Regions from separate parts of the Paraburkholderia sp. RL17-373-BIF-A genome, predicted to be linked through region 3. Evidence: predicted binding sites of a transcription regulator. Region 3 holds the regulator's gene; each other region holds the start of a gene.

Region 1 (10,004 bases), on a different contig from region 3:
CAGGCGGTCGGCAATCCGTCCGGGAAACATGCTGGGGTTTCGCAACTGGGCAAATGCGCTTTTTAGGCCGACAGTCTGTTCGCCTGCCAGCCGATCTCAGTTGGGCGTCATTCCATTGAGGCCACAACCTCGTCGGTAGTCACCACGCCGTGCGCGAGGAACGCGTAGTTGATCATCGCCGCCTTGTAGCCGTCGCCCCAAACGGGATGACGTGGTCCGGCTGTTGCATCGCTAACGACATACACCTCGAATCCCTGTTCGAGCAGATCACGCAAATGCGACTCCACGCACATGTTGGCAAGCATGCCTCCCAGTACCACCTTCCTTGCGCCTCGCTTGCGCAGTTGAAGGACGAGATCGTTGGTTTGCGGTCCGAAGACCTTGTGCGGACTCACAACAACCGTCTCGCCGTCGTTGATGTAGGGCTTGAATTCGTCGAGCCAGTCCGCGCCGGAGCCTTCAAAACCTTCCAGACTCAACTGACCACTACGCGCAAACGTGCCGGTAGCGAATTCATCTGCCTCCAGCGGTCCATTGAATTTCCACACACGATCGGTCGGGAAAAAGTAATGTGGCGAGATAAAGACCGTAAACTTTGCGGACTTCGCCGCCTTGAAGATTCGCAGCATGTTTTCTACCGTCTTATTCTCTGTCACGCTTGCTCCCACCGCGCCCCAGTTCTTGCCGTTCTTGCTTAAGACATCGACTTGCGGGTCGATGAAAACCACGGCTGTTTCAGTTCGATCAAAGGACACTTCGGACCTCCTATAGAGTCCATGACGGCTCGCCAACTTTCATCGACCCGAGCCTCTCCGATCAGATTAGGAAACGGCGAACTGGAAAGCAACGACGGTCCGATGGCGCGTCCAGGTTTTTGCACGCGCGCGCCGAGTGACGGGGCGCTTGATGAGTCCACCTGTTGACTTCGCGTGCACACTATTAACAAGCCAATGCTTAAGAAGCCAACGCGATCGTTGGGATCACGCATGCAAACAAATGCGGTTTCCGCGACAGCCTAGCCGCGCGTCAGTTCGAACACGTGCACGCAGCTAAGGTCCGCTGTCGGCGCCAAGCCGACGTCCGAATGACCGATCGATCGCACGAACGAATGGCGGCAGATGGCCGAAGCCGGAAGTACATTGCTCCACCGCACTGAGCCACCCGTGGCAGCGGCCCGACTTCTGTAGCTGACCCACTGCGAACCTTCGCCCCACCCCCAAACAGACATCCGTTTGCGACCCTTTGACTTCATCTGCGCGGCGCATGGCCAACGCTTTCGTCCTCGTAATGCAGGACATGTTTTGCGCATTGCAGCTAAGGGGATGACCTCAGGTCTTCCAGGTGGTCGATGCAAGCTGCAGACCGGGGATGGATATCCGAAATCCATTGACACAGCCGCCGGGCGCAATTAGTTTCCCAGTGTTTGGGACAAGTCATCCGGGTGATTCCACGTTGATACGGGGTAAATCAGTTGCGGCCCTTTGGGCCGCGCTGCGTACGCAGCAGAACCCATATTCGGCACCACAGCAACACTCAATGCGCAGAACGTGCAGGACCCCTACCGTATGGGTTATCAGTCGGTCGAGACGCTGATCGCTGCCTTGCAGGGCCATCCGCCGCGTCCAAAGGTATTCGTCGACGTGGTGACGGTGACACGCGCGAACATGAATGAGCCGGCGATACGCGCCGTGATAGCCAACTACAATAATCGATAGCGACGCGGGAATGAGCGCGCGCCCCGAGTCTGGAAGCGGATTCAGGCGGTAGTCGTCCTTTTCGTTCGAAAACAGGCAGATTCTCCAGAAGGCATTCTTGTGAGGCGCTCAGGGTGATCCTGATCTGTCGGACGTCGGGACCGGATCTCACGCAGCCCCGGTACGCCGCTCCAGTTCCGCTGTCGTGCGCTCCAGCTCCTGCACGATCATCGCCTCATCTGGCAACACGGTCTGGTATTCCGCCGCGAGAATCTTGTTCGGCAGGTTGTCCAGCGCGTAGTGTGCTTCGGCCGCACCTTTTTCGGCGCAAAGGATCAGACCGACAGGTGGATTCTCCCCAGGCTTCATCCAGTGCTCGCGCGCGTAGTTCAGATAGAGATGCATCTGCCCGGCGTCCGCATAGCTGAAGCGGCCGACCTTGAGGTCGATGATGACGAGGCATTTCAGACGTCGATGGAAAAACACCAGGTCGACCCTGAACCACGTGTCGTCGATTCGCAGACGGCGCTGCCGTCCAACGAAAGCGAAGTCGTCGCCAAGTTCCAGCAGGAAGTCCGCCAGATGCTGGATCAACGCCTCCTCAAGACCCGACTCCGAGTACTCGTCCTTGATGTCGAGAAACTCGAGGACGAACGGGTCGCGAATCGCCTCCTCTGGCGTGAGGAGATCACCCGGCTGAACATCAGCGGCTTTCCTGAGCAGGGCCGCCTTGTTGCGCGACAGCGCCAGCCGCTCGTAAAGCTGGCTACTGATCTGGCGGTCGAGTTGGCGCACCGACCAGCCTTCACGCAACGCCTCTGTTTCATAGAAAGCGCGAGCGGGCGCCGTCTTCACTGAAAGCAGGCGCACATAAGCGGACCAAGGCAACGTAAAACGGGCGGCTAGCGCCATGTAATCGGGCGCCGTTGCCATGGCGTCGACGACGTCATTCGCCGGCAGCGATTTTCCAGACGGCGTCTGGACATTTTCGGGGGCTGCAGATTTTCCAGACACTGTCTGGAAAATCTGCGCAGCCGGCCAGGCGAAATAGAAGGCGCGCATGCTGGCCAGATTGGCCTTGCCGAATCCGCGTCCGAAGCGACGCGTCAGGTCGTCCGCGAGCCGGGCAATCAGCGCCTGTCCGTAGCCCGCGCGCGCCTGCCCGCCCTGCTCACTGGCGACGATCCGCCGCCCGATCTCCCAGTAGGCGGCGGTCATCACGGCATTGACGTTGCGAGCCGCCGTGCGTCGCGCCGACTCGACGACACTGACCACTTCCTTATGCAGCCCGGCGTAGTCGCCGGGAATGATCGCCACCTTCGTCATGACGCGTTGACCGCATCCTTGAATGCCTTGCCGGCCGTAAACCTGACCGTCCTTGCCGCGGCAATCTGGATTTCGGCACCCGTCGACGGGTTGCGTCCGGTGCGTGCGGCGCGCTGCCCCGTCGAGAACGACCCAAAGCCCAACAGTTGCACGCCGTCGTCAGCGATCAGCGCGTGCATGCTCGCCCCGAGCACCGCATCGATGGCTTCACCAGTGGCGGGCTTGCTGTCGGCGGTGCGACCGGCGACAGCGTTGATGAGTTCCTGTTTGTTCATGGACAGCTCAGTTCCGTGAGTGATACCCGCACCCTACCGCATCGCACGGCGCACAGGCAAACCTGACGCTGGGCGACGTCGGCGTCGGCATCGCACGCCGCGACGGATGCCTGCCCGACGACCACTTCTCGATGTGACGCGTACAGCGGCGCCCGCGCATGCATCGCTTCATCGCCAGTGATCGTGGCTCGCCGATTCCACCTGAACGTGCAGCCTGAAATGATCGGTGATCGCCTAGCCGCGCGGGAACCGGCCAGGTTCCTGTTCATCCTGCTGTTCGAGTGCAACTCCATTCAGCTGCCTTTGTGTACACCCTCTGCATCGTTTGCGCGCGCTGGCGCTGCTATGCCTCGCAGACCCGATTACGGCCGGTTGACTTTGCTTCGTATAGGGCCGAGTCAGCCATCTTCACCAGAATCGCGCCATCGTGAACCGCTCGCCCTTGCGACGTCACCACGCCGATGCTCACGGTCACACAGCCATACCGGCTCTGGGCGTGTTCAATACTGAGATCAAATACGGCTTGCCGAATGGTCTCTGCGACGTTCGCGGCACCGGTCGCGTCGGTATCTGGAAGGGTCACCACGAACTCTTCGCCGCCATACCGCGCCACCTGGTCGGCCGGTCGGCGAACGCACAGAGCCACGCATTGAGCAACGGCTCTTAGTACCTCATCGCCCGCCTGATGACCATAGTAGTCGTTGTACGCCTTGAACTGATCGATGTCGACGAACAGCAGCGAGAGCGGACGGCCCGAGCGATTGGCCTGTTGCCATTCCTTCTGCAACGTTTCGTCAAAGGTGCCCCGGTTGCTCAATCCCGTAAGCGCGTCCGTACGCGCCAGATGTTGTAGTTTCGACTCCGCAAGCTGCCGCCGCCGTAGTTCACGCGACAACAGCAACGATCCTGCCCCAAGGATCACGCCGAACACCGCCATCACGATCTCAAGTCGCCTGGCCCGGCGTTGCCATTCCGCGTAAATGTCGTTCTCCGCGGGCGCCACGTCGACAATGATCGGGAGCCCGGGTAGGTGCTTGTACACGTAGAGCCTGCGGATCCCATCGATTGAGGCAGTGCCAGCGAACGCACCTTCGTTTGTCGACATCGCCTGAATAAACACAGGGGCGTTTCGGATGTCACGCCCGACCACCTTCGGATCGTAGGGCAATCGGGTGATCATGGTTCCGTTCGTCTCGATCACTGCCGCTGTACCGCGCTCCCCCACGGACAGGCCGTCCAGTAGAGCGCGGAAATAGTCGATGCTCAGCGTCCCAACCACGACACCGCCGAAAGAGCCGTCCGTGCGCGTAATCCGGCGACTCAGGGCAATCGTGAGCGCGCCGTCGCGCAGCCGCGACGCGTAGGGTTTGCTGATGTAGAGGCCGGTGTTGCCGCTGTCGCGGTGAAAGCTGAAATAGTCACGGTCAGCGAAGTTCCCGACCCGCGCCGGTATGAATCGGGAGTCCAGGACGATGTCGCCGCGCTCACTCATCACGAATATGGAGCCGAGGTACTTACCCGAAGCGGCGCGGTCAAACAACACCCCGCTTCGGATCCTCGGGGGGAGTGCCATCACCTGCGGATCCGCCACCCCGTCCGCTACCGCTTGCAGCGAAAGATCGTAGAGCTCGATGTTGCGAGCGATGTCCCGCTCGATGACCAGCATCAGGTTCCGTGCATTTTCCTCGGCGTGGTTGTAGGCATCGTTGCGTGACTCGAAAAGCACCCACGCGCAAAGGCTGCACGTGAACAGCGTCAGCAAAACACCACAAACGATCACACCAGATGGCGACAACACCCGCGAGGCGGCTGACGAAACGGATCTGCGCACAGAAAGCGATAGTGACGAACGCATGGAGCCTCATGAGACGAATTCATCCGCACGGTCTGAACAAACGTTGCCGCGCGCACGGGGCGGCAGACGTGCCTTCTGATAACAAGCCAACGTCATTTCTCGCGGCGCACGAGACCCCAAAACGACTCCGATTATCGCCGCACAGGATCTGACAAAATCATTACTTGAGTAATTTACTGGAACGCCAAGAGGCGGCCTTTTCAAATACCCGAGGCGACACTTGCCCAGCCACCGCAGGCGAGATGATATCTGCGGACAATCATTTGGACGCCGTGGGATGATAAATCGTATTCGACCGGTGGCAAGGGATGTCAACGTAGTTGAGGACCGTTTCACCGTTTTCCTGATGGACAGCGGCAAGTTGAAAATCCCCTTCCAACGATTAACCAGACTGCTCGCCGCATCGCGAGAGCAAAAGGCAAGCGGTTCGTGTGAACGCCGATGTCCCGGCAACAGCGACGTTCTTCGACGCCCTTAGAGTACAGGATGAACGGCCAGCAGCTCCCCCGTCCTCGTAAATGCGGATCTCGTGAGCCAAGCTGTGCATGTCGCACCGTGCGCCTGCGGGTGCCCGTTGCCAAGCTGAATGACTGTGGCTCTCGCCTGGCGCAAACGTCACTTCCAGAATCGTCTTTCAGAAGCGGCCGGTGTGACGTGATCGGATCGGCGTTCTCGCTAGATTAGACGTCAAAGAGTCAAACACGCACCGAACCGGGGCCGCGCCTTGCCGCAGCCGCGGCCAGAATTTCGCGGATTGAAGCAAGTGACCGCTCGGCAGTCGCAGTCGATATGTGCGGGCGCGACTCGCCGAATATTGGCGGCCTCAGACCTAGGCACCGGCAGACACGAGACACATAGGGCTTTGTCGGCCCGCCGCACCGCTCAGCGGCCGCGCCAAGGGCGGCCTCGCCGACCTGCTCCCGCAGCCAGGCGAGCGTTCGGCGATCCTTGTCGTTAAGAATACGAATCAGATGTTCCATATTGCCGACCCTGTATATATAACCAGTACTGTTAATATATACAGTATTGCTGCTGCGTTCAAGGTAAAAGTAGGGGTGCCACCGCGACCGCCGCCGATACACACTGCACCAGCGAACGGCACAACCGATCACCACCGCCGGAAAGCGATGGCCGTCATAGAGTGATTTCGTATTTTTCATCGCCGATTTACGCGGCCACCGCAGCAACGTGACAAGGCCCCTACGGTGATTGACCGGTGTTCGACTAGTGAGAAGGAGAACTCGACAAACGATAGCCTCGACTCCGAACCGTTTCGATCATTGTGTCAAATGGTCGAAGCGCATCGCGGAGGAACTTGATATGGACATCGACCGTGCGCTCCCTGGCATCGGGTTGTGCCATCCAGACCTCCTGGAGAAATGCGTCACGGGAAAGTACCTCTCCTGGATGCGCCAAATAAAGACGTAGGAGCTTGAATCCTGTCGGCGACATAGTGACAGCAACTTCTCAGTCCTCCCGCCGTACGAATACTCGATGTGACGTGAGCGACACGGTGATCCCAGGGACGCTCAAAAAATATCCTGAGAGTTCACGTTTGGTTGTGGGCGCAACATAACTTGTACACGGGCAAACAATTCCCTTGTTGAAAAGGGCTTGAGGAGATAGAAGTCCGCCCCGGCATCAACAGAGACAGTCTCGTCATGTCAGGCAACGTCCAGCCAAGAATCACAGCCGCCGGCAACCGCTCATCAATTTAATTCCTTCGCCTTTTTCCCCGTGAATGCAACCACAGGTCAATGCCCGCTTCCTGTGCATGTAGCCATAGCATTTCGGCTATCGAGGGGCCATCTTCAACAATCAGAATTTCAGACATGTGCTGGCCGAGGATCAGCGCGAGAGGTGGATTCGGAGCTAAAAAATCTGCCAGAGTTTATCCGAGAGAGGCGTGATGATAACCGCTGCCTTCCAGTTAATTGCGAACTGCAACTTTTTTTTCGACATCTCCTGGACACATTTATCGGAGAGCCAATTTTGTCGGCTTTCTGAAGACATGTTTGGTAGGTCCTGTTGACGCGCCATCGCGAATTGCAAGCCAATATTCAGGTTTCTGCCGCTAAAGTTTCACTCAGGGGTGTTCCAATTCGCCCTGCTTTAAAGGCAGTCGTGGCAGTTGCACTTCTAATAACATCCCAGGCAAGCTCCGCACGTAGTTGAAAGTGAACGCGCTGCACCGCGCAGTCGGAGTTTGCTCTGAAGGGCGTATACAACCAACAGGGGCTCCCCCACAATGTCGGTCAATTCAACAAGTCGCACCACCACTCTTCTTCTAACTTCGATCGCGGCAGCCTGCGTGCTGACCGCTTGCGGAGGTAATGACAACTCTACACCGGCGGCCAGCAACGCCCCCACGCAGACATTCGCGGGCGCCGTCGCCGCCGCCGGCTTCGTGCCGGGCAGCACGACTGGCGATCCAATCCTCAAGGCAGGCTACTACGCTGGCGCGACCGTGTGCGTCGACGCGAACGGCAACGGCAAGTGCGACGGGGCTGAAACCATCGCGACAACCGACAGCACGGGCCATTTCACGCTGAAGACCAGCGGCAGCGGCCAACTGATAGCCGACGTGAGCACCAAGGCCACCAACACGGCGACCGGCGCAGCCGCCCCGAGCCATATGATCCTGCGCGCCTCGGCGGCACAGATCGCCGACCAGGGCGCGACGAACGTCGTGATCAGCCCGATGTCGAGCGAAGTTCAGCGTCTGGTTGAAGCGAACGGCACGACCTACGCCACCGAGAAGGCCAACCTCGCGACGCGCCTGAGCGGTCCGGGTGTGGCCGCTTCGGCAGCGACTGTCGCTGCCGCCGACGTGCTCGGCGACGTGAACAAGCTGTCGGGCGCCGAGCAGTCGACGATCCTCTTTGAAGACAATGCACTGACGAACCGCTATACGTACGCAACGACCAAGCTCGATCGCGGCGACATGTACCCGGATAACCTCGCGGTTGCGGGCGGCGATCCGTCGCTCGTCGGCAAGGCGGGTGTGACCTCGACGACGGCCGTTGTGCCGACACAGACGCAGACGCCGATCACGTTCGCGCAGTCGCAGCAGGCTGCGTTCAACGTCGAAGGCATTCCGCGCTATGACGCGGTCTTCATTGTCATGCTCGAGAACCGCTCGATCGGAACCACGACGGGCGGCACGATCGGTATCGAGGGCTCGGGCGACGCGCCGTACATCGCCGGCAACCTCGACTTCACGAGCGGCAAGTGGAACCAGGCCACGACCTACTACTCGACCGGCAACCCGTCGGAACCGAACTACACGGCGCTCGGCGGTGCGGACGACTGGGGTATCACCGACGACAACTGGTGGGGTTGCGGCGTAGACGCTTCCGCGCTGAAGGACACCGCGTTCGCGGGCGGCAAGGCATCAGACGGTCAGCCGCTCGTGGCGACGCCCGCTGTTCCGGCCAACCAAAACGGTGACCTGTCCGGCTTTGGCACTTGTCCGACGGGGACGACCGCTGCGCACAACATTGTCCAACCGAACCTGTTCACGCAGTTGTCGAACGCCGGCCTCGCGTGGCGCACGTATAGCGAGTCGATGAACCCGGGCCAGGATCCGCGTACCGACAGCATCGCCGACCCGGCCGTAGTGGCCGGCTACAACGGCATCGCGGGCACCGTCACCGCCGGCCTGACCAGCCCGGCTCTGAACATGCCGTCAGCGCTGTACAAGACGAAGCATCACCCGGGCATGGCCTACCAGACCGCGCGTTCGCTGCCGGAATTCTTCGCTAGCAACCGTACGATCTTCGGTACGCAGTACGCTTCGGCGCTCCAGAACACGTCGGTGTACCCGGTCCCGTCAGGCTACAACTTCGACCAGTTCGATACGGACCTGCAGAACGGCGACGTTGGCGCGGTCAACTTCGTGGTTCCGGACCAGTGCGACGACATGCACGGCACGGGTAACGACCCGACCTGTAAGGGCGACAACCTCGTGAAGCGTGGCGACGCATACGTCCAGCAGGTGGTGACCAAGATCCAGGCTTCGCCGATCTGGAACAATCCGAAGCGTCACGTTGCGATCGTCGTGATGTTCGACGAAGGCGAAGGTAGCTCGACGTCGTGCTGCGGCTGGAACCCGAGTCAAACGTCGGCCGCTGAACCGCTCACGTTCACGAACGGCAAGTACACGCCGACGACGACGACGCAGTACAACAAGGGCAACCACGGTCACGGCAACTCGATCTTCGGCGTAGTCACGAACCATGGCGCGCAGGGCATCCAGGACAGCGACGCGTACAGCCACTTCGCGCTCGTGCGGACGCTGCAGGACATGTTCCAGCTCGCCGATCCGGCACCGGGCCAGGAGTCCACGTACATCGCCCGCTCGAAGTACACCGAGAGCTTCATCACGGCGAACATCCTGAACCTGCCGGAACTCGCGGACAGCGCTGATACGCACTTCGACTCGGTCCGTCCGATGAACCATGCGTACATCACGCCGCAGGGTTATACGCAGAAGCTGAATCCGGCCGACATCATCGGTACGCAGGAAGCTAATCGCCAGCCGGGTCCGGACAAGACCCAGACCAACATCTGGACGATCCAGTAAGTTTCACGGTCACGGGGAAAGGGCCCGCCCTTTCCCCGTCTGAAACCATCGCAGCTGCATGCCGGGTATGCCTCGCGCGTTACCCGGCACTTTTGTTGAACATCTCGCACATTTTCCCGGCCACCTCGCCTCGTGCGACTGCGGGGTCGCCCGGAAACTGACTTCCCGGCGAAAACTATACCAACCATGCGTACGCTATCTCTTGCTCTAATCTGCTCCGTTTCCGTGGTACTGGCCGCCTGTGGCGGCGGTAGCTCGTCCAGCAGCGA
Region 2 (10,004 bases), on a different contig from region 3:
GTGCGGCACACGGCTTCGTCGAAACCGAGCAGACGGCCGCCCCAATACCCGCCGAGCAAACCGATGCCGTTATGCAGCACCACGCCCAGCATCACCACGAGGCCGACCGACGCGATGCTCTTCTGTGTGCCGCCCACCACCGCGCCGATGATCAGCACGATCGCGACCATCGAAATCAACGGCAGGATCGGTTCGATCTTGCGCACGATCTTGCCGAACAGATGATTGACGATCAGGCCGACCACGATCGGCAACGCGACGATCTGCAGGATGCTCATCAGCATGCCGTGTACGTCGACGGCGATCGACGCGTCCACATAAAGACGCGTGAGCAGCGGCGTCGCGAAGACGCCGACCAGCGTCGACAGCGCGCTGATCGTCACCGACAACGCAACGTCGCCGCGTGCCAGATAGATCATCACGTTCGACGCCGTGCCGCTTGCCACGCTACCGACCAGCACCATGCCGGCGGTGAGATCCGGCGGCATGCGCAACGCCTTGGCGATCACCCAGGCGGCCAGAGGCATGACGAGATAGTGCAGCACGATGCCGGCGACCACCGGCGCGGGCCGCGTGAAGACACGCTGGAAATCGGCGACGGAGAGCGTGACGCCCATCGCCAGCATGATGATCGTCAGAAGCGTGGTGACGTGCGGCGCGATGCCGGAGAACGAGGCGGGCGAAAAGTACGCGGCAATCGAAACGAGCACGGCCCAGAGCGGGAAAAGACGGGTGACGCGGGCAAGCATGACGTGTGGTCCTTGGTTATGTTTTAGCGCGAGAAGCAGGGTCGGTCGAGCGGCGCGCCACCAGCGGCGGCGCGCTTGCGAGAGTCTGCCGCGTGAGAGCGGCAAGCCTTGATGGCGGGTGATGAGCCTTCGGGCGGCGCTGGCCTTTTTGAGGCGCGCGAGTGGGTTTTCGGGGGCGCGGGTGCGCGTCCATTGGCCGGAACGCTGCATTTTACCGTTCGCGGCGTATTTCCCGTGCGCCGATGGTTGCGCGTGCAACCAGCCGGGCATCGTTCAAACGGAATTGGCGGGCGGTGTGGCGAGCGTGGGTGGACTGCGGCGTTGGTTCAGCTTTGAACGCGTTTGCCCGGCGCCGTGCTGGCCGCAGTGGGATGCGCTACAAGTGCGACTTCAAACCGATGTGGCAGGCGGCGCGCCGCGCATGATGAGACCAGCGGCGCTAGTTCAGCTTTGAACGCGTTTGCCCGGCGGCGTGGCGAATCCGCGCCTCAAGCTCGGCTTCAGGCGGATTTAACCGGCGACACGCCAGAGGTGGCCGGCACGCGCCGCAAGCTCAGTTTATGAAAGCGCAGCGTCATCAGCAGCGCGACGCTCGCGAGGCCGGCCGCGAGTCCCCACCACAAACCGCGCGCGCCGAGGCCGAAGTGAAACGCCAGCGTGTAGCCGGTCGGAAAACCGATCACCCAGTAGCCGAAGGCGGCGGCGATCATCGGTACGCGGGTGTCTTTCAGGCCGCGCAGACAGCCCGAGCCGACCGTCTGCATGCCATCGACGATCTGGAAGATCGCCGCCACGCCGAGCAGCGAACTCGCGAGCGTGACCGTGGCAGCGTTGGCCGGATCGTCGAGATGCAGATAGAGGCCGACGATCCAGTGCGGCGCGGCGATCAGCACGAGGCCCGACAGCGTCATGAAAGCGACGCCGAGCGCGAGCGCGACAAAACCGGCATGGCGCGCGGCGAGCGGCTGGCCGGCGCCGGACCAGAAGCCGACGCGCACGTTGGCCGCCTGGCCGATCGCGAGCGGCACCATGAAGGCCACTGAGGCCACGTTCAACGCAATCTGATGCGCGGCCAGTTGCGACTCGCCTAGCAGGCCGACCATCAGGCCGGTGGCGAGAAAGAGCGTCGACTCTACGCCGTAGGTGATCGCGACCGGCCAGCCGATGCCGAACAGTTCGCCCATCAGCGGCACGTCGGGCCGCGTGGCGACGACGAAATGGCGATAGCGCGGGCGCAAATGCAACAGCGCCATCAACACGAGCGCGCTCAACCAGACGGTGATCGAGGTCGCGGCAGCCGAGCCGAGAAAACCGAGCCGCGGCAGGCCATAAGCGCCGTGGATCAGGCCGTAATTGAGAAAACCGTTCACGCCGACGCTCACCAGCGACACCCACAACAGCCGTTTGGCCGCGCCGATCGCCGGCAGGAAAGAGCGCATCAGGCCGACCCCGATCAGGCTGCCGAGCGCGCCCCAGCGCAGCACCGCCGCATATTCGCCGACGTTGCGCGCGAGCAGCGCAGGTTCGCCGAAAGCGAGCAGGATCGGCGTGGCGAACGAGAGCAGGAAGAACGCCGGCACCGACAGCAGCACGGACAGCACAAAGCCGGTCCAGTAGATGTGCGGCACGCGGCCTTCGTCCTGAGCGCCGCGCGCGTGCGACACGCTCACGCTGACCGAGGTCAGCACGCCTTGCAGCAGCGTGACCACCACGAAAAACAGGTTCGCGCCGAGGCCGCCGGCCGCGAGCGCGTCGGGGCCGAGCGAGCCGAGCAGGATCGTGTCGGTGACGCCCATCGCCATTTGCGAGAGTTGCGCGATGGCGAGCGGCGCGGCGAGCCGCGCGGTGTCCGCCGCGTGGCGGGTCAGGGTCGGCGGCCGGGCGGCCACCCGGGTGATGCCGGATTGAGTCATGGAGCGCTTGGCGGCGGAAGTGGCGACAGCGCGACGGCGGGCGCGACGAGCGCGCGGGCGGAGGCGAGGGCGGCGGCTCGATGAGCCTTGGCGAATGCATGAGGCAGGCGCCAGCCGGGTATGTCAGCCGATTGTTTGTTTGTCGAAACTGACAGCTTATTGCTTGGGCGCGGCGATGTCGATGGAAGAGGCACGATTTTGGTGCGCACGTTGCTCCGAGTTTTCGGACTGCGGGCGACGGGCCGCGTGTCAAGCCTCGTGGACTGCGATCCGCGTATCGCCGAGCAGCACGACCTGACCCGCGCGAATCTTGCAGGTTTTACGCGTTTCGACCCGGCCGTCGACGGTGACCGCACCGTCCGCGACCATCATTTTTGCCGACCCGCCGCTGTCCGCCAGCCCCGTTATCTTCAGGAGATTGTGCAGTTCGACGTAGTCGCCGGTGAGCGTGAAATCGAGGTTGGGCATGGCGTTTGCACCTTCAGGCAAAGGGTTCGCATCATAAGCCAGAAGCTTGCCCTAGAAGAAGTTCGCGGTGCGCGCCGTCGTCGTGTGAGCATCTGCAAGCAGATGTTATGCGATTGTCGGAAAGTGAAACGTTCCGTAACGACGGTCGTAAAACACGAACTTCACTCGTAAAGTGCAGATCAGTAGGGAAAGCCTGCTGGATTTTTATCTGGTAGCAAGCAGACCGGGCGAGGCACGCAGAGCGCGCTCATGCAGTGACTCAAATGCAGCGGCTCAAATGCGCAGCGCCGGACAGCTCGCCCGCGTCACAACAACTTTAGAGAGGATTAGCCATGACCCAGATTCGTACGCTTCTGATCGGTACCGCCCTTACGGCTCTTGCTTCCACGGCCGCGCTTGCGCAGACCGCGCAACCGGCAGCGGGTACGGACGGCCAGCCGCAGGTTCAGATGCAAGGCGCCGATACCGCGACCGCCCCTGCCGCGCAGGGCGTGCAGCCGGTGACGCCGCCGCCGACGCGTCTGACGGCGTCGGGCTCGACCGATCCGCTGGTGCAGAAGCGCGACGCCAATGCGAAGGCTAACGCCGAATATCGCGCGTCGAAAAAGGCATCCAAGGCGGAGCTCAAGGATCAGCAGAAGGCCGCCAAGGTTCAGTACAAGGAACAGGTGCGCGACGCCAAGATCAACCAGAAGGCGGATAAGCAGACCGCCAACAACGAGATGAAGATGAACATGCAAGGCCAGACGGGCGACCAGTCGGACGGCGCCGACGTCAAGCACTAAGGCCGAGTTTTGATCAAGCGGCGTGGCGGCGCGCTTTGCCGCCGCGGCCGCTTTAACGGATTTTCAGGTCCGGGCATCTCGTTTCAACGGAGGTATCGCATGAGCATTACCCAGTCCACGAAGACCACGCTTGTCGCCGCGTTGATCGCGGGTTGCCTGTCGTCGGGTGCGTTCGCGCAGGCTAGCGATCCGGCCGCGGCGCCGGTTACCCATGCCGACAAGAAGGCGGCCAAGGAACAATCGAAGGCGGACAAGAAGGCGTCCGTCGCGCAGGCCAAGGCCGACAAGAAGAAGACCGATGCGCAGGCCGACGCCGACAAGGCCAGCGCCGACGCTAATGTGAAGGACGCGAAGAAGCAATAGCAGGCTTGGCGGCAGCGGCAGCGGCAGCGGCAGCGGCAGACGCGGGGCGCATGAACGTCTCGCGATGTTCTGCCGGCAAAAGATGGCCCGTGCGCATTCGTGCGACGGGCCATTCTTTTTGCGCTGGTCTTCGCCCGTGCGGCCGCTTGAAAATGCAGACAGGGCGTGCGGCTAAAAAAGGGTCGCTTGTCTGCGCTAGTTGTATGGATATACAGTATGCGTCGCCGCTCTGAATCCATCCAACGCCCAAATCAATCGTGCTCTCAGTCGCCGAATCCGCGCCTCCCTCGACGTCCCCGCCGTCCCCGACGTCCCCGACGTCCCCGACGTCCCCGACGTCCCCGACGTCCCCGACGTCCCCGACGTCCGACACCGCCGCCTGGCTGGCGAAGCTCAACGACGCGCAGCGCGAAGCCGTCGACTACGGCGCCGACACGCCCACCGCGCCGCTCGGCGCGCTACTGGTGATCGCGGGCGCCGGTTCCGGCAAGACCAACACGCTCGCGCACCGGGTCGCCAATCTGGTGGTGAAGGGCGCCGATCCGCGCCGCATCCTGCTGCTGACCTTTTCGCGCCGCGCGGCGCTCGAAATGACCCGGCGCGTCACACGCATCGCCGGCGCGGCGCTCGGTTCGCGAGCCGCGTTGGCGCAAGGACTGACGTGGTCGGGCACCTTCCATAGCGTCGGCGCGCGGCTGTTGCGCGAGTACGCGGATCTGATCGGCCTCGCGCCGGCCTTCACGATTAACGACCGCGAGGATTCCGCCGACCTGATGAACCTCGTGCGCCACGAACTCGGCTTGTCGGCGAAAGAGCGGCGTTTCCCGGCCAAGAGCACGTGCTTTGCGATTTACTCGCGCGTCGTGAACACCGGTGCGTCGCTCGGCCAGGTGCTCGACAAGGCGTTCCCGTGGTGCCGTGAATCGGAGGCCGATCTGCGCATGCTGTTCGCGGCCTACGTCGAGGCGAAACAGAAACAGAGCGTGCTCGACTACGACGACCTGCTGCTCTACTGGTCGCACATGGCCGCCGAGCCGGGAATCGCCGCCGACTTGTCGGCGCGCTTCGACCACGTACTGGTCGACGAATATCAGGACACCAACTGCTTGCAGGCGTCGATCCTGCTCGCGTTGAAGCCGGACGGCCGCGGCCTGACCGTGGTCGGCGACGACGCCCAGTCGATCTATTCGTTTCGCGGCGCGACCGTGCGCAACATTCTCGATTTCCCCGCGCACTTCGATCCACCGGCCAAACAGGTCACGCTCGAGCGCAATTACCGCTCGACCGCGCCGATCCTGGCGGCGTCGAACGCGGTGATCGAACTGGCCAGCGAGCGCTACACGAAGAATTTGTGGACCGACAAAGCGTCGGCGCAGCGCCCGCGTCTCGTGACCGTCGCCGACGAAGCCGACCAGGCACGCTACATCGTCGAGCAAGTGCTGGAAGCGCGCGAACAGGGCATGAAGCTCAAGTCGCAGGCGGTGCTGTTCCGCGCCGCGCATCACAGCGCCGCGCTGGAGATCGAACTGACCCGGCGCAACATTCCGTTCGTGAAGTTCGGCGGGTTGAAGTTTCTCGATTCGGTGCACGTGAAAGACGTGCTCGCCGTGCTGCGCTGGGCGGAAAATCCGCGCGACCGCGTGGCCGGCTTCCGCGTCGTGCAGTTGTTGCCGGGCGTCGGGCCGGCCACCGCGGCGAAGGTGCTCGACGAGATCGTCGCGCGCGCGGGCAGCGGCAATCCCGCCGACACCGCCGGCGGCGCATTGGCCGCCTTCACCGCGCCGGCTCGCGCACAAGAAGACTGGCATCCGTTCGTCAGGCTGATGTCGAGCGTGTACGGGCGCCAGACGCCGTGGCCCGCCGAGTTCGAAATGGTGCGGCGCTGGTACGAGCCGCATCTCGAGCGCAATCACGAGGACGCGGCGATCCGTCATGCGGACGTGTTGCAGATGGAGAGCATCGCGGGCACGTATCCATCGCGTGAACGCTTTCTGACCGAGTTGACGCTCGATCCACCCAACGCCACCAGCGACGAATCCGGTGTGCCGCTCATCGACGAAGACTACCTGATCCTCTCCACGATCCATTCGGCGAAGGGGCAGGAGTGGCGCAACGTGTTCGTGCTGAACGGCGTGGACGGCTGCATTCCGTCCGATCTCGGCACCGGCAGCGAAGAGGAAATCGACGAGGAGCGGCGCCTCCTCTACGTGGCGATGACGCGCGCGAAAGAGGACTTGCATATCGTCGTGCCGCAGCGCTTTTACGTGCACAACCAGACGCATATGGGCGATCGTCACGTGTGGGCGTCGCGTACGCGCTTCATTCCCGCGCATCTGATGCCGCTCTTCGACGCCTATGCATGGCCGCGCGTGCTGGTTCCGAGCGCGCCCACGGCGGCCGGGCTGGCCGCGGCGGCGCAGGCGAAGATCGAAATCGGGGCGAAACTCAGGAAGATGTGGGATTAAGAGCGCGACGGCGCGCGCTCCCGTGCGTGACAGCGGTAACGCGATCAACGTCGAGCAACGGACGCGGGTGAAGACCGTTGGCCTGGTCCGTTGGTAGGCGATACGTCTCTTGAGCGGCGGCGGGTCGCCGCCGTTGTAGAGGTTTTCGAGGGTCTTTAGCGTCAGCGCGACTGCCGTTGCTGCTGTTGCTGCGGCGCCGGCCGCGGCGGCACGAAGAAATTACGCAGCCAGGCCGCCATCCGCGAAAACACGTCGTACGGCTCTTCCACGAAAATCTCCGGCTTGAGCAGGCGCAGGAACTCCATGATCTGCTGCGCTTCCTGCTTCTGGAACGAGCCGTGCGAAATGCCGAGCCGCAGCAGCCCGCGCAGTTCGCCGAGCTTTTCGCGCGCGGTGCTACCCACGCTCGTTTCGCACGCCACCTTGGCCTCGTAGACGCGCTGACGCAGCGATTCCACCAGCCGCCACGCCGGCGTCTGCATGACTTCCTCGAGCGCCTGAATGTCCTGCGCCGCGCTCTTGATCTGCGCCGCGAGCGGGTCGATCAGCACGGCGTCGCCTTCCGCTTCCTTGACGATCGCCGCCGCCCAGTCGCGGCACTGCTTGGCGAGTTCTTCCGGCGTCCATTCCGAGCGGGCCGCGAAGCCGAAGCCGAACTCGCCCGCCTGCCGCATCAGAATCGCGACGACATCCGGAAACTCCTTGTCCAGCGTGCGTTTAGCCCAGGCGTACTGGCCGCCCTGCAACATCCGCTGAACCGCGTGTTCGGTCAGCGGCACCATATTGTCGAGCAGCTTGGCGCGCAAAAAATCCTCAAACGACGGCGTCGCGAACTGCGGATCGAGCTTCAGCGATACCCGCAGAAAAGCGTCGAAATCCTTGCGCAGTGTCGCGATGGTCTCGTCTTTGAGCGTGAGGGTGATTTGACCCATGTGTTATCCCGTTTGGTCCTGCCGCGCGGCCTCGCCACGCCGCCCGGCCACGCGGGCCATGGGAGGCGCGGCGTTCGATGCCGGCGCGCTTGATTCCTGCCTGATGCCGCGTAACCAGCGGGACGTATCCCGACGAGCGGACCTCGACTGCATAACGGCGGATTGACGGGAAACTTAAGGGAGCACGGGGCCGGGGGCGCCCGCTTTAGAGGGAAGCGTCGCCGTGCTTGCGCGCGGGTGGCGCGAGCCGGACGACGCCGATGCCGGCATGAAAGCGGCGTGCGCCTATTTGAGCACGACGCATTGCCAGACAAAAAACACGGTCAGGCCGACGGCGATGGTCAGAAGCGGCCGCCGCGTCAACGCGCTGACAACCACCGCAGCCAGCGCGCCGACCAGTTGCGGATTGCGCCACGTCAGCTCGGCGTCGCTGCCGTGCGGCGAAACCGCCATCGGCACGATGATCGCGGTCAGCACGGTGACCGGCACGAAGCCGAGGGCGGTGCGCACGAGCGGCGGAAACACCAACCGGTCGCCGAGCACGAAGACGGCGGCGCGGATCACCCACGTGATGGCCGCCATGCCGAGAATCAGGACGACGTAGTTCATCGCGACGCCTCCGCGGTTTTGCCCGTGCCGCGCAGGTTGGGCCGCGACGTCGAAAGCAGCACGCCGATCGCCACGCCGGCGAACACCGCGCCGAGCAAACCGAGCTTGTATGGCCACGCCTGCCAGAAGAAGGCCAGCGTGCCCGCGGTGACGGCGGCCGCGATATAGCGCAACGCGACGAGTTGCGGCACGACGATCGCGATGAAGGTGGCGACCATGGCGAAATCGAGGCCGAGCGATTGCAGGCCCGGAAAAGCCGCGCCGAACAGCAGGCCGGCGACGGTCCAGAGCTGCCAGTTCAGGTACATGGCCAAGCCGGCGCCGAAGAAGTAGTGCGGGCCGACCGTGCCGGGTTCGCGATGCCGGTAGTGCTCCCACGCGACGGCGAAGACTTCGTCCGTGAGCAGCGCGCCGAGCACCCAGCGCCAGCGTGTGGGCAGATGCGCGACGTGCGGCGCGAGCGTCGCGCTGTACAGCACGTGCCGCAAATTGACGACGAGCGTGGTCGCCCAGATCACGGCGAAACTCGCGTGTCCGGCGATCAGGCCGAGCGCGATGAACTGCGCGGAGCCGGCGAACACGACGAGCGACATCAACTGGCCGTGCCATAAATGGAGCGGGCCGGATGCGACGAGGGTGCCGAAAATGACGCCGAAAGGCGCCGCGCCGACCATCATCGGAATAATGTCGCGCGCGCCGGCGGTGAACTCTTTGAAATGGCCTGCGCTCGTGGGCTGGCCTGCGGTGGAATGGGTCAATCTAGCCTCCTTGATTCGGGAAGCATAGCGGCGGCGGCCGGGCGGGGCTTGTACGTTCTTGCGGATGGGGGTGGTTTGATGCGGGAGCGTGGGCGCCAGGCCGTGTCTTGCGCCGGAATGAGCACGTAGCGTGGCACGCAGAGGTTGCAAACAACCCGTGCGTCAGCACCCCGTCAAACGCCTTGCCAGCGTCCCGGCGGCACGCCGAACATGCGCCGGAAGTGTCGCGTGAAATGGCTCTGGTCGGTGAAGCCGCTGGCGGCGGCGACATCTGTGACGGAAACGCCGGCGCGCAGTGGCGCGAGCGCGCGCTGCAAGCGCACCTGGTTGCGCCACGCGTGGGGCGGCAGACCGGTCGTTTGGGTGAAAAGACGCGCTGCGTGGAACGGCGAGAGTCCCGCCGCCTGGGCCACTTCAGCGAGCGTGACCGGCTCGACGAGGTCGCCCGTCAGGCGCTCCTGCATGATCGCCACGCGAGTGTCGTCGGGGGCGAGGCGCGAATGCGCCGGCTGCGTTTGCGCGTAGCGCACCAGCAGCGTGGACAAGGCGTCGAGCATGGCGGCCTCGGCAGCGAGCGCGTCGTCGCCCGCTTCCAGCAGACGATGCGCGCGCGCCAGCCGCGCGGCCAGATCCGGGTCGCGGATCACGCCGGGCGCGAACCACGGCAAGGCCTGCGGCTTGCCGCTGACTTCGTCGGCGAGGGCGTGGATGAAGTCCACCGGCGCATACATCACGCGATACCGCCAGCCCGCCTCGACCGCCTTCGAGCCGGTGTGCAACTCGCCGGGATTGATGATCGGCACGCTGCCGGCCTCGGCGACATAGTCGGAACCGAGATACCGGTAACCCTCGGCGCCCGCCACGATCACCGGAATCGTGTACGCGTCGTGCCAATGCGGCGTGAACTCGTGATCGTGATATTCGGCCGTGAGCAGGTCCGCGCCGGGCAGAAGCGGCGTGCG
Region 3 (10,004 bases):
GCAGTTAGCGCACAGTTAGCGTTTTCCATCCCTTGCAACCTGAATTGCGGCGCACCATGATTAATTCAGATCGCGCGTCCCGCGCGAAGGGAGAAAAATCATGGCGAGCTACCAGAAAATCCTGCTGTGCTACGACGGCTCGCGTGAAGGCCGCAAAGCACTACGTTGCGGCGCCGACCTGGCGTTGGATCTGAAAGCGGAAACGCACTTGTTGTCGGTCGTCGACATGCGTTCGAGCATTGCGCAAAGCGCGGGCCTGTTGACCGACGTGGCCTGTGGCAGTTTTGAAAAGACCGCGCGCGACATCCTGCAGGAAGGCGTGGACTGGCTCACGGAGCGAGGCGTGAGCGCCCAGGGGCATTTCGCGTTCGGCCATCCGATCGACGAGATTGCCAACCTCGCCAATGAATTGCATGTCGACCTGGTCGTGGTCGGCCACCGCTGCCGCACGGGCTTGTCGCGATGGTGGATGGGCGCGGGCAATACGCCGCTGCTCGACCGTGTCTCGTGCAGCATTCTGGTGGCGTGTTCTTCAGCGCAGGAGCAGCAGCAAGCGGCGGCTTGAGGCGGGCTAGTCACGCGACCGGCCGCCTCGGCCTGACGGCATCAGGTGATCACTCGTTCAGGTTGACCGCGGCCAGCTTCCACGTGAATACGCCCTCGCGCTGGAAGATCGCCGAGTAACGCGCGTCGCCGGCGCCATGCTGGTACGTGACGACGAACTCGTTGAGGCCGCGATAGCCCGCCGTGGTTTGCGGCGGTTGCGGTGGCGCGGAGTTGACATTGGCCGCGTTGCCGTTTGCGGGAGCTGCAGGCGCAGGTGCGGTCGCAGCGGCGTCCGGCGGATTATTTGCGGCCGGGGGCGCGGGCGGTCGCTCGCCCGGATCGCCGCGCGGCGGCATGCCGTTCAGCAAGGCCGCCACGCCGTCCGGTGTGGCATACGCATCCACGAGCGGACCGATCAACGCAACGCCGATCATCGCGCCAATGGCGGCCAATGGATTGCCGTTGCTGTGCGCGCCAAGCCGCCGTGTCAGCAAGCCGGCGACTTGCTCCTTCAGGCTCTCACGCAACGCGGGGAAGTCGACATACTGATTGACGGTTTGCGCGTCGCGCGCATCGGCCGCGCGTTTGAGATTGTTCAGCGCGATGTACGGTGTCGCGTAAGCAAACCCCAGCGCGGCGATCACCACGATCACGATCAGCGTGACTATCAGCGGCCGGGTGGCGCCGCCATGCATGCCGCGCTTGCTGCCGCGTTTGGTACGTTTTGAAACTGCCATCGAGTGGGACTCTCCATCAGGTGTGATCTAACGTGGACCGCAGCCACGCGAAAACGATCCCACGCAATACATCTCTCGCTGTCCCGTTCAAGACCCTTCAAGACCCCTCAAGACTCGAACACCGCCCCATGCACGTTGGCTTCATCGGCGATGCAGCGGTCGATCATGCGGCAAACCGCGTCCATCGTGCCGACCATGATCAGACGCGACGGCCCGTGATAAACCCGCACCGGTGCGCGACGCGCCGGTTCGGCCGTATTCAAGCCCGAATTCAACGACACGCGGGCAAATGCCGGCATCGACGACGGCAGGCTCGGCGCGGCCTCCGGCGAGTCGAACAGCGACGGCGTGCCGAGCGTGGCCGCCTCGATCAATGAGCAGGGCACCAGCTTGCGAAGATGGCGCAGACGACCGAACTGGCGAAAGGGCAGCAGGCGGGCAAGACGTTCCATGAGACTCTCCAGGCGATGCAACGTTGATGCGGCGTTGGCGCGGCTTCTTATTTTGTCGAACGGGCGAGAGGGTTAAAACTCGCCGGGGCGGATCAGCCCCACGGCGATACCCTCCAGCGCGAACTCCGCACTGCCGGTTTCAACGAAGATGTTTTCGTAATCGGGGTTCTCGGCGATCAGCTCGAGCCCGTTCGGCCGGCGCTTCAGGCGCTTGACCGTGACGTCGTCACCAAGCCGGGCAATGATGATCTGGCCGTCTTTGGCTTCGCTGCGCTTTTGCACCGCGAGCAGGTCGCCGTCGAAGATGCCCGCGTCGCGCATGGACAGCCCGCGCACCTTCAGCAGGTAGTCGGGCTTGCTCGAGAACAGCGCCGGGTCGCACGCGTAGTGCTGCGAGATATGTTCCTGCGCGAGGATCGGGCTGCCTGCGGCAACCCGCCCGATGAGCGGCAGCGACAGTTGCATGATGCTGGCGTGCGGCAGCGTGAACTGATGCGGCGAGTCTTCCGGGCCGGCCAGCAGGCGAATGCCGCGCGATGCGCCGGCCGCGAGTTCGATCACGCCCTTGCGAGCCAGCGCGCGCAGATGTTCTTCTGCCGAGTTGGCCGAGCTGAAACCCAGCTCGGCGGCGATCTCCGCGCGGGTGGGCGGAAAGCCGGTGCGTTCGATAGCCCTGCGGATCAGATCGAAAACCTGCTGCTGTCGTGCGGTGAGTTTGGTCATGGCGCCACTGTATGTATGAACAGGTGACTGTATTTTTATACAGTATTCGGCGCAATTCAAGCTTTACTTTAAGTTCGGGGTGAAGGGTGTCGTTCCAGCGCCGTCAAGCGACGCTCAAACACCCGTTTTCCTGCCGCAACGCCTTATCCAGCTGTCATTACCACTTTTGCGTATTAAAGAATGAAGAAACATTATTTTTAATGATGAAAGCCCTTCGATAGACTGGCCTCCAGTTGGCGCTCATGTGCACGTGACCGCGACGTAAAAAGACACCACACGCTGTTTCAGCGGACACAACGCGGAGAAAGTTGACATGGATCACCAAGGTACGGGGCTGGCAGGCAGGACGAAAAAACTGATCGCGGCACTCGCATTGGGCGCGGCGGGCGCGCTCGGCGTGATGGCGCAGGCGCACGCCGCCGACACGACGCTGCTGAACGTGTCCTACGACCCGACGCGCGAGCTGTATCAGGACGTCAACCAGGCGTTCGGCAAGGAATGGAAGGCGAAGACGGGCGAGACGATCACCTTCAAGCAGTCGCACGGCGGCTCGGGCGCCCAGGCGCGCTCGGTGCTCGACGGCCTGCAGGCCGACGTGGTGACGCTGGCGCTTGCATACGATATCGACGCACTGGCCGGCAAGGGTTTGCTGGACAAGGGCTGGCAGAAGCGCTTGCCGGATAACGCGTCGCCGTACACGTCGACGATCGTGTTTCTGGTGCGCAAGGGCAACCCGAAGCACATCAAGGATTGGGACGATCTGACCAAGCCGGGCGTGTCGATCGTCACGCCGAATCCGAAGACCTCGGGCGGCGCGCGCTGGAACTACCTCGCGGCCTGGGCGTATGCCGAGCATCAACCGGGCGGCAATGATCAGAAGGCCAAGGAGTTCGTCGGCAAGCTCTATAAGAACGCCGGCGTGCTGGATTCGGGCGCGCGTGGCGCGACCACCAGCTTCGTGCAACGCGGTATCGGCGACGTGCTGATCGCGTGGGAAAACGAAGCATTCCTGTCGCTGAAGGAATTTGGTCCGGAGAAGTTCGAGATCGTGGTGCCGTCGGTCAGCATTCTGGCGGAGCCGCCGGTCGCCGTGGTGGACAAGGTCGTCGACAAGCACGGCACGCGCAAGGTCGCCGAAGCGTATCTGAACTTCCTGTATAGCGAGCAAGGGCAGGAGATCGCGGCGAAGAACTTCTACCGTCCGCGTTCGAACAAGGTGCCGGCTGAGCTGACCGCCAAGTTTCCGAAGCTGAAGCTGTACACGGTGGACGATTCGTTCGGCGGCTGGGCCAACGCGCAGAAGACGCACTTTGCCGATGGCGGCGTGTTCGATTCGATCTATCAACCGCAATAACACTGCCGATGCCGGAACCGGCATAGGCAACGAAGCGGCGCGGCAACGCGTCACTCCCAAGCGCGCCCATGGGCGCGCTTTTGGCCGCCAGGGCCCGGCGGCCGGCAACACGAGCATCAACCTGAACGAGTAACGAGCATGACGACGTTGACCTTCCGAAAACCGAGCGCGTTGCCCGGTTTTGGCCTGACACTCGGCATCACGGTGGCTTATCTGAGCCTCGTGGTGCTGATTCCGCTTGCGGCGACCTTTCTCAAGACCGCGACGCTCGACTGGAGCCAGTTCGTGCGCGCGGTGAGTTCGCCGCGCGTGCTCGCGTCGTATCGGCTCACCTTCTTTTCCGCGCTCGGCGGCGCGCTGATCAACGCGGTGTTCGGTTTTCTGGTGGCGTGGGTGCTGGTGCGCTACACGTTCCCGTTCAAACGTATCGTCGACGCCGTGGTCGATCTGCCGTTCGCGCTGCCCACCTCGGTCGCCGGCATTTCGCTCGCGGCCGTGTACGCGGGCAACGGCTGGATCGGGCAGTTCCTCGAACCGCTCGGCCTGAAGATCGCTTTTACGCCCGCGGGCGTGCTGGTCGCGCTGACGTTCATCGGCTTGCCGTTTGTCGTGCGCACGGTGCAGCCGGTGCTCGAAGAGTTCGAGCGTGAACAGGAAGAAGCGGCGGCGTGCCTCGGCGCCTCGCGCTGGCTGACGTTTCGCCGCGTGGTGTTGCCGGCGGTGTTTCCTGCCTTGTTGACGGGCTTCGCGTTGGCATTCGCCCGTGCGCTCGGCGAGTACGGTTCGGTGATTTTCATCGCCGGCAATGTGCCGATGAAGTCGGAAATCACGTCGCTGCTCATCATCACCAAGTTGGAGCAATACGATTATGCGGGCGCGACGGCGCTGGCGGTGGTGATGCTGGTCGTGTCGTTCCTGATGCTGCTCTTCATCAACACTTTGCAGTGGTATTTGCAGCGCCGCACGAGTCGCGGCGGTGCAGGCCCGGCGCCTGCTGCTGCGAGTGTCGCGGCGATCGGTGTCGGCGGAGGTGCGCAATGAGCCGCCGCGCCGTGAACGAAGTAAATGGCGTGAACAACGCTGTAGCCGTGGCACCGCGCGCGCCGCTGAACGTCGCGCGCCGGCCCGATCCGGTCACCGAGCCGCCCGTTGTGCGCTGGATTCTGACCGGCGTCGCGCTGCTGTTTCTCGCGCTGTTTCTGGTGGTGCCGCTCGTCGCCGTGTTCTATCAGGCGTTGAACAAGGGGCTCGGTTTCTATCTGGAATCGCTCGCCGATCCGGACGCGCTCTCGGCGATCAAGCTCACCGTGATCACCGCCGCGATCGCGGTGCCGCTGAACCTCGTGTTCGGCCTCGCGGCTTCATGGTGTATCGCCAAGTTCGAGTTCCGCGGCAAGGCGCTGCTGACCACGCTGATCGATCTGCCGTTCTCGGTGTCGCCGGTGATCTCGGGCTTGATCTATGTCTTGATGTTCGGCGCGCAGGGCTGGTTCGGCCCGTGGCTGCAGGACCACAACATCCAGATCATTTTCGCGGTGCCGGGCATCGTGATGGCGACGATCTTCGTCACGTTCCCGTTCGTCGCGCGTGAACTGATTCCGCTGATGCAGGCACAAGGCAACGACGAAGAAGAAGCCGCGCACGTGCTCGGCGCGTCGGGCTGGCAGATCTTCCGCCGCGTCACGCTGCCCAACGTCAAATGGGGCCTGCTGTACGGCGTGATTCTGTGCAACGCGCGGGCGATGGGCGAGTTCGGCGCGGTGTCGGTGGTGTCGGGCCATATTCGCGGCCAGACCGACACGATGCCGCTGCACGTCGAAATCCTCTACAACGAATACAACTTCTCGGCGGCGTTTGCCGTGGCGTCGGTGCTGGCTCTGCTCGCACTCGTGACGCTCGGCCTGAAGCTGCTCGCCGAGCGCCATATGTCGGCGGAACTGTCGGCCGCGCGCGATGTGCCCGCGTACGCCGGGCCCGTCACGCCGCCGGCCAATGCCACACACGCAACACACGCAACACGCGCAACGCAAACAACGCATGCATCGCAGCAACACCCGCTCAAGCAAGGAGAGCTGTAATGGGTATCACCGTTCGTAACCTGCAGAAGCGCTTCGGCGATTTCGTCGCGCTCGATAACGTCTCGCTCGACTTTCCGCCGGGTGAACTGGTTGCGCTGCTCGGGCCGTCGGGTTGTGGCAAGACGACCTTGCTGCGCGTGATCGCGGGACTCGAATACGCCGATGGCGGCCAGGTCGTGCTGCAAGGCCAGGACGTGGCGACGGTCGGCGCACGCGAGCGGGAAGTGGGCTTCGTGTTCCAGCATTACGCGCTGTTCCGTCATATGACGGTGTTCGAGAACGTGGCGTTCGGCTTGCGCGTCAAGCCGCGCAAGGAGCGTCCCTCGGAAGCGGTGATTCGCGAGAAGGTGCATGAACTGCTCAAGCTCGTGCAACTCGACTGGCTCGCGCAACGCTATCCGTCGGAATTGTCGGGTGGCCAGCGGCAACGTATCGCGCTCGCGCGCGCGTTGGCGGTCGAGCCGAAAGTGCTGCTGCTCGATGAACCGTTCGGCGCGCTCGATGCGAAAGTGCGCAAGGAACTGCGCAGCTGGTTGCGGCGCCTGCACGACGATCTGCACATCTCGACGATCTTCGTTACGCACGATCAGGAAGAAGCGCTCGAAGTAGCCGATCGTATCGTCGTGCTCAATCGCGGGCACGTGGAGCAGGTGGGCAGTCCGCAGGACGTGTACGACCATCCGCAAACCTCGTTCGTCTATGAGTTTCTCGGCGCGGCCAACCGTTTGCACGGCAACGTCGACGCGAGCGGTTTCGTGGTTGACGGCGCGGCGCTGCCGGTCTCGATCAAGGCCGATTTCAGCGGCCCCGCGTTCGCCTACGTGCGTCCGCACGATCTGCAGTTGTATCCGCAGGCGTCCGGCCATCGCGAAGGCATCGTCGTCGACGTGCGGCGCGTGGTGACGCTGGGCGGCTCGGTGCGGGTCGAACTCGCGGGCCGCGAGGGCAATCTGCTCGAAGCCGAACTCGATCGCGAAGCGTGGCGCGATCTGCAACTCTCCATCGGCGACGGCGTGACCGCGGTGCCGCGCGCCTTGCGTGTTTTCCCGGCGCAATGAGCGTGCTCAGGCGCGCAGCAACACGACTCGGTGTTTCGATCAAACTCAAATAACTCAACTCTGGCTGAACCGGAGACATCAAGATGAATTTTCAGCAATTGCGCTTTGTGCGCGAAGCCGTGCGTCAGAACATGAATCTGACCGAGGTGGCGAACGTGCTGTACACGTCGCAGTCGGGCGTATCGAAACAGATCAAGGATCTCGAGGACGAACTCGGCGTCGACATTTTCATTCGACGCGGCAAGCGTCTCACGGGCCTCACCGAGCCGGGCAAGGCGGTGCATCAACTGATCGAGCGGATGCTGCTCGACGCCGAGAATCTGCGCCGCGTCGCGCGGCAGTACGCTGACCAGGATAGCGGGCACCTCGTCGTGGCCACCACCCACACGCAGGCGCGTTATGCGTTGCCGAAGGTGATCCGCCAATTCACCGAGGTGTTCCCGAAGGTGCATCTGGCGCTGCGTCAAGGCAGCCCGCAACAGATCGCGCAGATGATCATCAACGGCGAAGCGGACATCGGCATCTCGACCGAAGCGCTCGACCGCTTCCCGGATATCGTCACGTTCCCGTGCTATTCGTGGCATCACGTCGTGGTCGTGCCGAAAGATCATCCGCTGGTGGGCCGCCCGAATCTGACGCTCGACGAGATCGCCGAATTCCCGATCGTCACGTACGACCAGGATTTCACGGGCCGCTCGCATATCGACCAGGCATTCGCGAAAGCGGGTGCATTGCCCGACGTCGTGCTGACCGCAATCGACGCCGACGTGATCAAGACGTATGTCGAACTCGGCATGGGCATCGGCGTGGTCGCGGCGATGGCCTACGATCCGAAGCGCGATACGGAACTGGTCGCGCTCGACACGCAGCATCTGTTCGAGGCGAGCACGACGCGGGTCGGTTTGCGCAAGGGCGCGTTCCTGCGCGCGTACGCTTATCGGCTGATCGAGATGTTCGCGCCGCAGTTGAACGAAGCGGATATCGCCGCGCAGTTGCGCGAAGCGGTTTAAGGAATGCGCCGGGCTGTCGAGGTCCGGCGCGACAGGCCAATGGCGCCGCGCGGATCGTCCGCGGCGTCAGTGCGAACTTCATGCGGGCGGTGGCTGGCCTTGATGCAAACGGCACGCAAACTCGTGGCGCACAGAGCGCTGGTCTCATCCAGCTCCGAAACGAACGGACATCCGTTTTTTCACGCATGGCGGCGTGCGGCGCATCGCTTACAATCGCCGCCATGAATACTCCGACTTCTTCCTCCGCTATACCTTCAAACGAAGGCGCCACGCCGCTGCTGCCGCGCATCGTCGTCCTGGCGACCGGCGGCACGATTGCCGGCGCGGCCGCGAGCGCTACCAACACATCCGGTTATCAGGCCGGTGTGATCGGTGTCGAGCAACTGCTGGCCGTGGTGCCGGCCTTGTCCACGGTGGCGCAAATCGAGCGCGAGCAGATTGCGAGCGTCGACAGCAAGGACATGGCGATGCCGCTGTGGACCACGCTCGCGCAACGCATCAACACGCTGCTCGCCGACGACGACATCGACGGCGTGGTGGTCACGCACGGCACCGACACGCTCGAAGAAACCGCTTACCTGCTGCATCTGACCATCAAGTCGGACAAGCCCGTCGTGCTGACGGCGGCCATGCGCCCGGCGTCGGCGCTGTCCGCCGACGGCCCGCTGAATCTGCTGAACGCCGTGACGGTTGCGGCGCACGCAGCCTCGCGCGGGCAGGGCGTGCTGGTGGCCTTCAACAACAGGATCCATAGCGCGCGCGACGTGGTCAAGACGAGCACCTACGCGGTCGATGCTTTTCATTCGCCCGAAATCGGCGCGCTCGGCTGGGTGCAGGACGGTCGCGTCGAATTCCAGCGCGGCGTGGTGCGTCCGCATACGCTCGCGACCGAATTCGTGATCGGCGCGAAGTGGCCGCATGTGGAGATCGTCGTGAGTTACGCGGGCGTCTCGCGCATTGCCGTGGACGCGTTGGTTGCCGCTGGAGTGCGTGGCATCGTCGTGGCGGGCACGGGCAACGGCTCGATTCACGCTTCGGTGCAGCAGGCATTGGCCGATGCCGCTTCGCAAGGCGTCGTGGTGGTGCGTGCTTCGCGTGTGGGTTCGGGACATGTGATGCGCAATGGCGCAGCCGCCGACGACGCACTCGGTTTCGTCAGCGCAGGTTCGCTGAATCCGTACAAGGCACGCGTGTTGCTGATGCTGGCATTGGCCGCGGGCGGCACAGGGCCGGTTGCGTTGCAGAAGACTTTCGATACGTACTGATTGATTGAGCACGGACGGCCCGGTTCAAAGTCGCAACCGTGTCTCGCGCATGAAGCTGAAACGACAACGCGGCGCCCAGGTCATCGACCCGAGCGCCGCGTTGTCGTTTCAGCTTGAGGTTTGTCGCTATCGCCAGAGATAGGCGGTGTCGGCAAGCAGTTAGTCCGCCAGATCCGCAGGCAACTTTCCGCCGTTCGCCGCCAGCGCTTTCATCACCTGCTTGTGCAGCCAGATGTTCATGCTCGCCGAATCGTTCGTGTCGCCGCTGTACTTCAATTCCTTGGCGAGCTCCTTGCGATGCTCGAGGCTGCTGTCGACGCCGAGCGCCTTCAGCGTGTCGACGATCGAGATCCGCCAGTTCAGCGTTTGCCCGCTCTCGCTCACGAACTGGTCCATCACGACAGCGACGTCGACGTCGGCCAGCGGCGCGGGCGCCGGTGCAGCCGCCGGCGCAGCAGCTTGCGCCGCTGCCGGATCCGGTGTCGGCTCAACCGCGGGCGCAGGCTGGTCGGGCTTCGCTTTGCCGAAGAGCTTGTTTACGATGTCACCAAAGATGCTCATTCTGAATCCTTTGCAGAGGGGTTACTGGCGCGAGCACATTCCGCTCACGGGTTGAACACTGGTTGGGAATCGGGCGAATGATGCAGAGGACATGCGTTGCCTTGATCGGCAAGCCGCACTTGAATGCCGATACGCCCGCAACCAGACTCAACGAGTGTAGGAGAAAAGCGCGGACCGATGTGTCAAAAAAGGTCGTGCAAAGGGGACGGAGTTGCAAGCA

The links. Region 3 encodes LexA, which represses DNA repair genes until DNA is damaged. Its sites were predicted from a motif close to ACTGTATNNNNATACAGT; they were not measured.
Region 1: P0D80_RS52035 (CppA family protein) is a predicted target of LexA. The motif match lies at 6,158-6,175, and genes of this name have one in related genera.
Region 2: P0D80_RS34455 (ATP-dependent helicase) is a predicted target of LexA. The motif match lies at 4,477-4,494, and genes of this name have one in related genera.

The regions. Positions count from the first base shown of each region.
Region 1 covers NZ_JARESO010000041.1:37,576-47,579, forward strand. The annotation lists gene P0D80_RS34830 (cysteine hydrolase family protein) at 108-755, opposite strand; gene P0D80_RS34835 (hypothetical protein) at 1,566-1,715, shown strand; gene P0D80_RS34840 (PDDEXK nuclease domain-containing protein) at 1,863-3,020, opposite strand; gene P0D80_RS34845 (HU family DNA-binding protein) at 3,017-3,295, opposite strand; gene P0D80_RS34850 (sensor domain-containing diguanylate cyclase) at 3,639-5,150, opposite strand; gene P0D80_RS52035 (CppA family protein) at 5,846-6,130, opposite strand; partial or broken gene P0D80_RS51925 (IS6 family transposase) at 6,239-6,310, opposite strand; gene P0D80_RS34855 (winged helix-turn-helix domain-containing protein) at 6,375-6,602, opposite strand; gene P0D80_RS34860 (alkaline phosphatase family protein) at 7,399-9,735, shown strand; gene P0D80_RS34865 (cytochrome-c peroxidase) at 9,922-10,004, shown strand, end outside.
Region 2 covers NZ_JARESO010000040.1:27,921-37,924, reverse strand. The annotation lists gene panS (ketopantoate/pantoate/pantothenate transporter PanS) at 1-749, opposite strand, end outside; gene P0D80_RS34475 (MATE family efflux transporter) at 1,250-2,662, opposite strand; gene P0D80_RS34470 (RNA-binding S4 domain-containing protein) at 2,912-3,130, opposite strand; gene P0D80_RS34465 (hypothetical protein) at 3,463-3,915, shown strand; gene P0D80_RS34460 (hypothetical protein) at 4,015-4,278, shown strand; gene P0D80_RS34455 (ATP-dependent helicase) at 4,662-6,743, shown strand; gene P0D80_RS34450 (DUF4088 family protein) at 6,905-7,675, opposite strand; gene P0D80_RS34445 (AzlD domain-containing protein) at 7,961-8,284, opposite strand; gene P0D80_RS34440 (AzlC family ABC transporter permease) at 8,281-9,042, opposite strand; gene P0D80_RS34435 (helix-turn-helix transcriptional regulator) at 9,216-10,004, opposite strand, start outside.
Region 3 covers NZ_JARESO010000025.1:90,547-100,550, reverse strand. The annotation lists gene P0D80_RS27915 (universal stress protein) at 101-565, shown strand; gene P0D80_RS27910 (DUF2939 domain-containing protein) at 615-1,283, opposite strand; gene P0D80_RS27905 (hypothetical protein) at 1,391-1,735, opposite strand; gene lexA (transcriptional repressor LexA) at 1,808-2,458, opposite strand; gene P0D80_RS27895 (sulfate ABC transporter substrate-binding protein) at 2,772-3,812, shown strand; gene cysT (sulfate ABC transporter permease subunit CysT) at 3,951-4,853, shown strand; gene cysW (sulfate ABC transporter permease subunit CysW) at 4,850-5,890, shown strand; gene P0D80_RS27880 (sulfate/molybdate ABC transporter ATP-binding protein) at 5,890-6,948, shown strand; gene P0D80_RS27875 (CysB family HTH-type transcriptional regulator) at 7,032-7,958, shown strand; gene P0D80_RS27870 (asparaginase) at 8,180-9,223, shown strand; gene P0D80_RS27865 (DUF3597 domain-containing protein) at 9,383-9,784, opposite strand.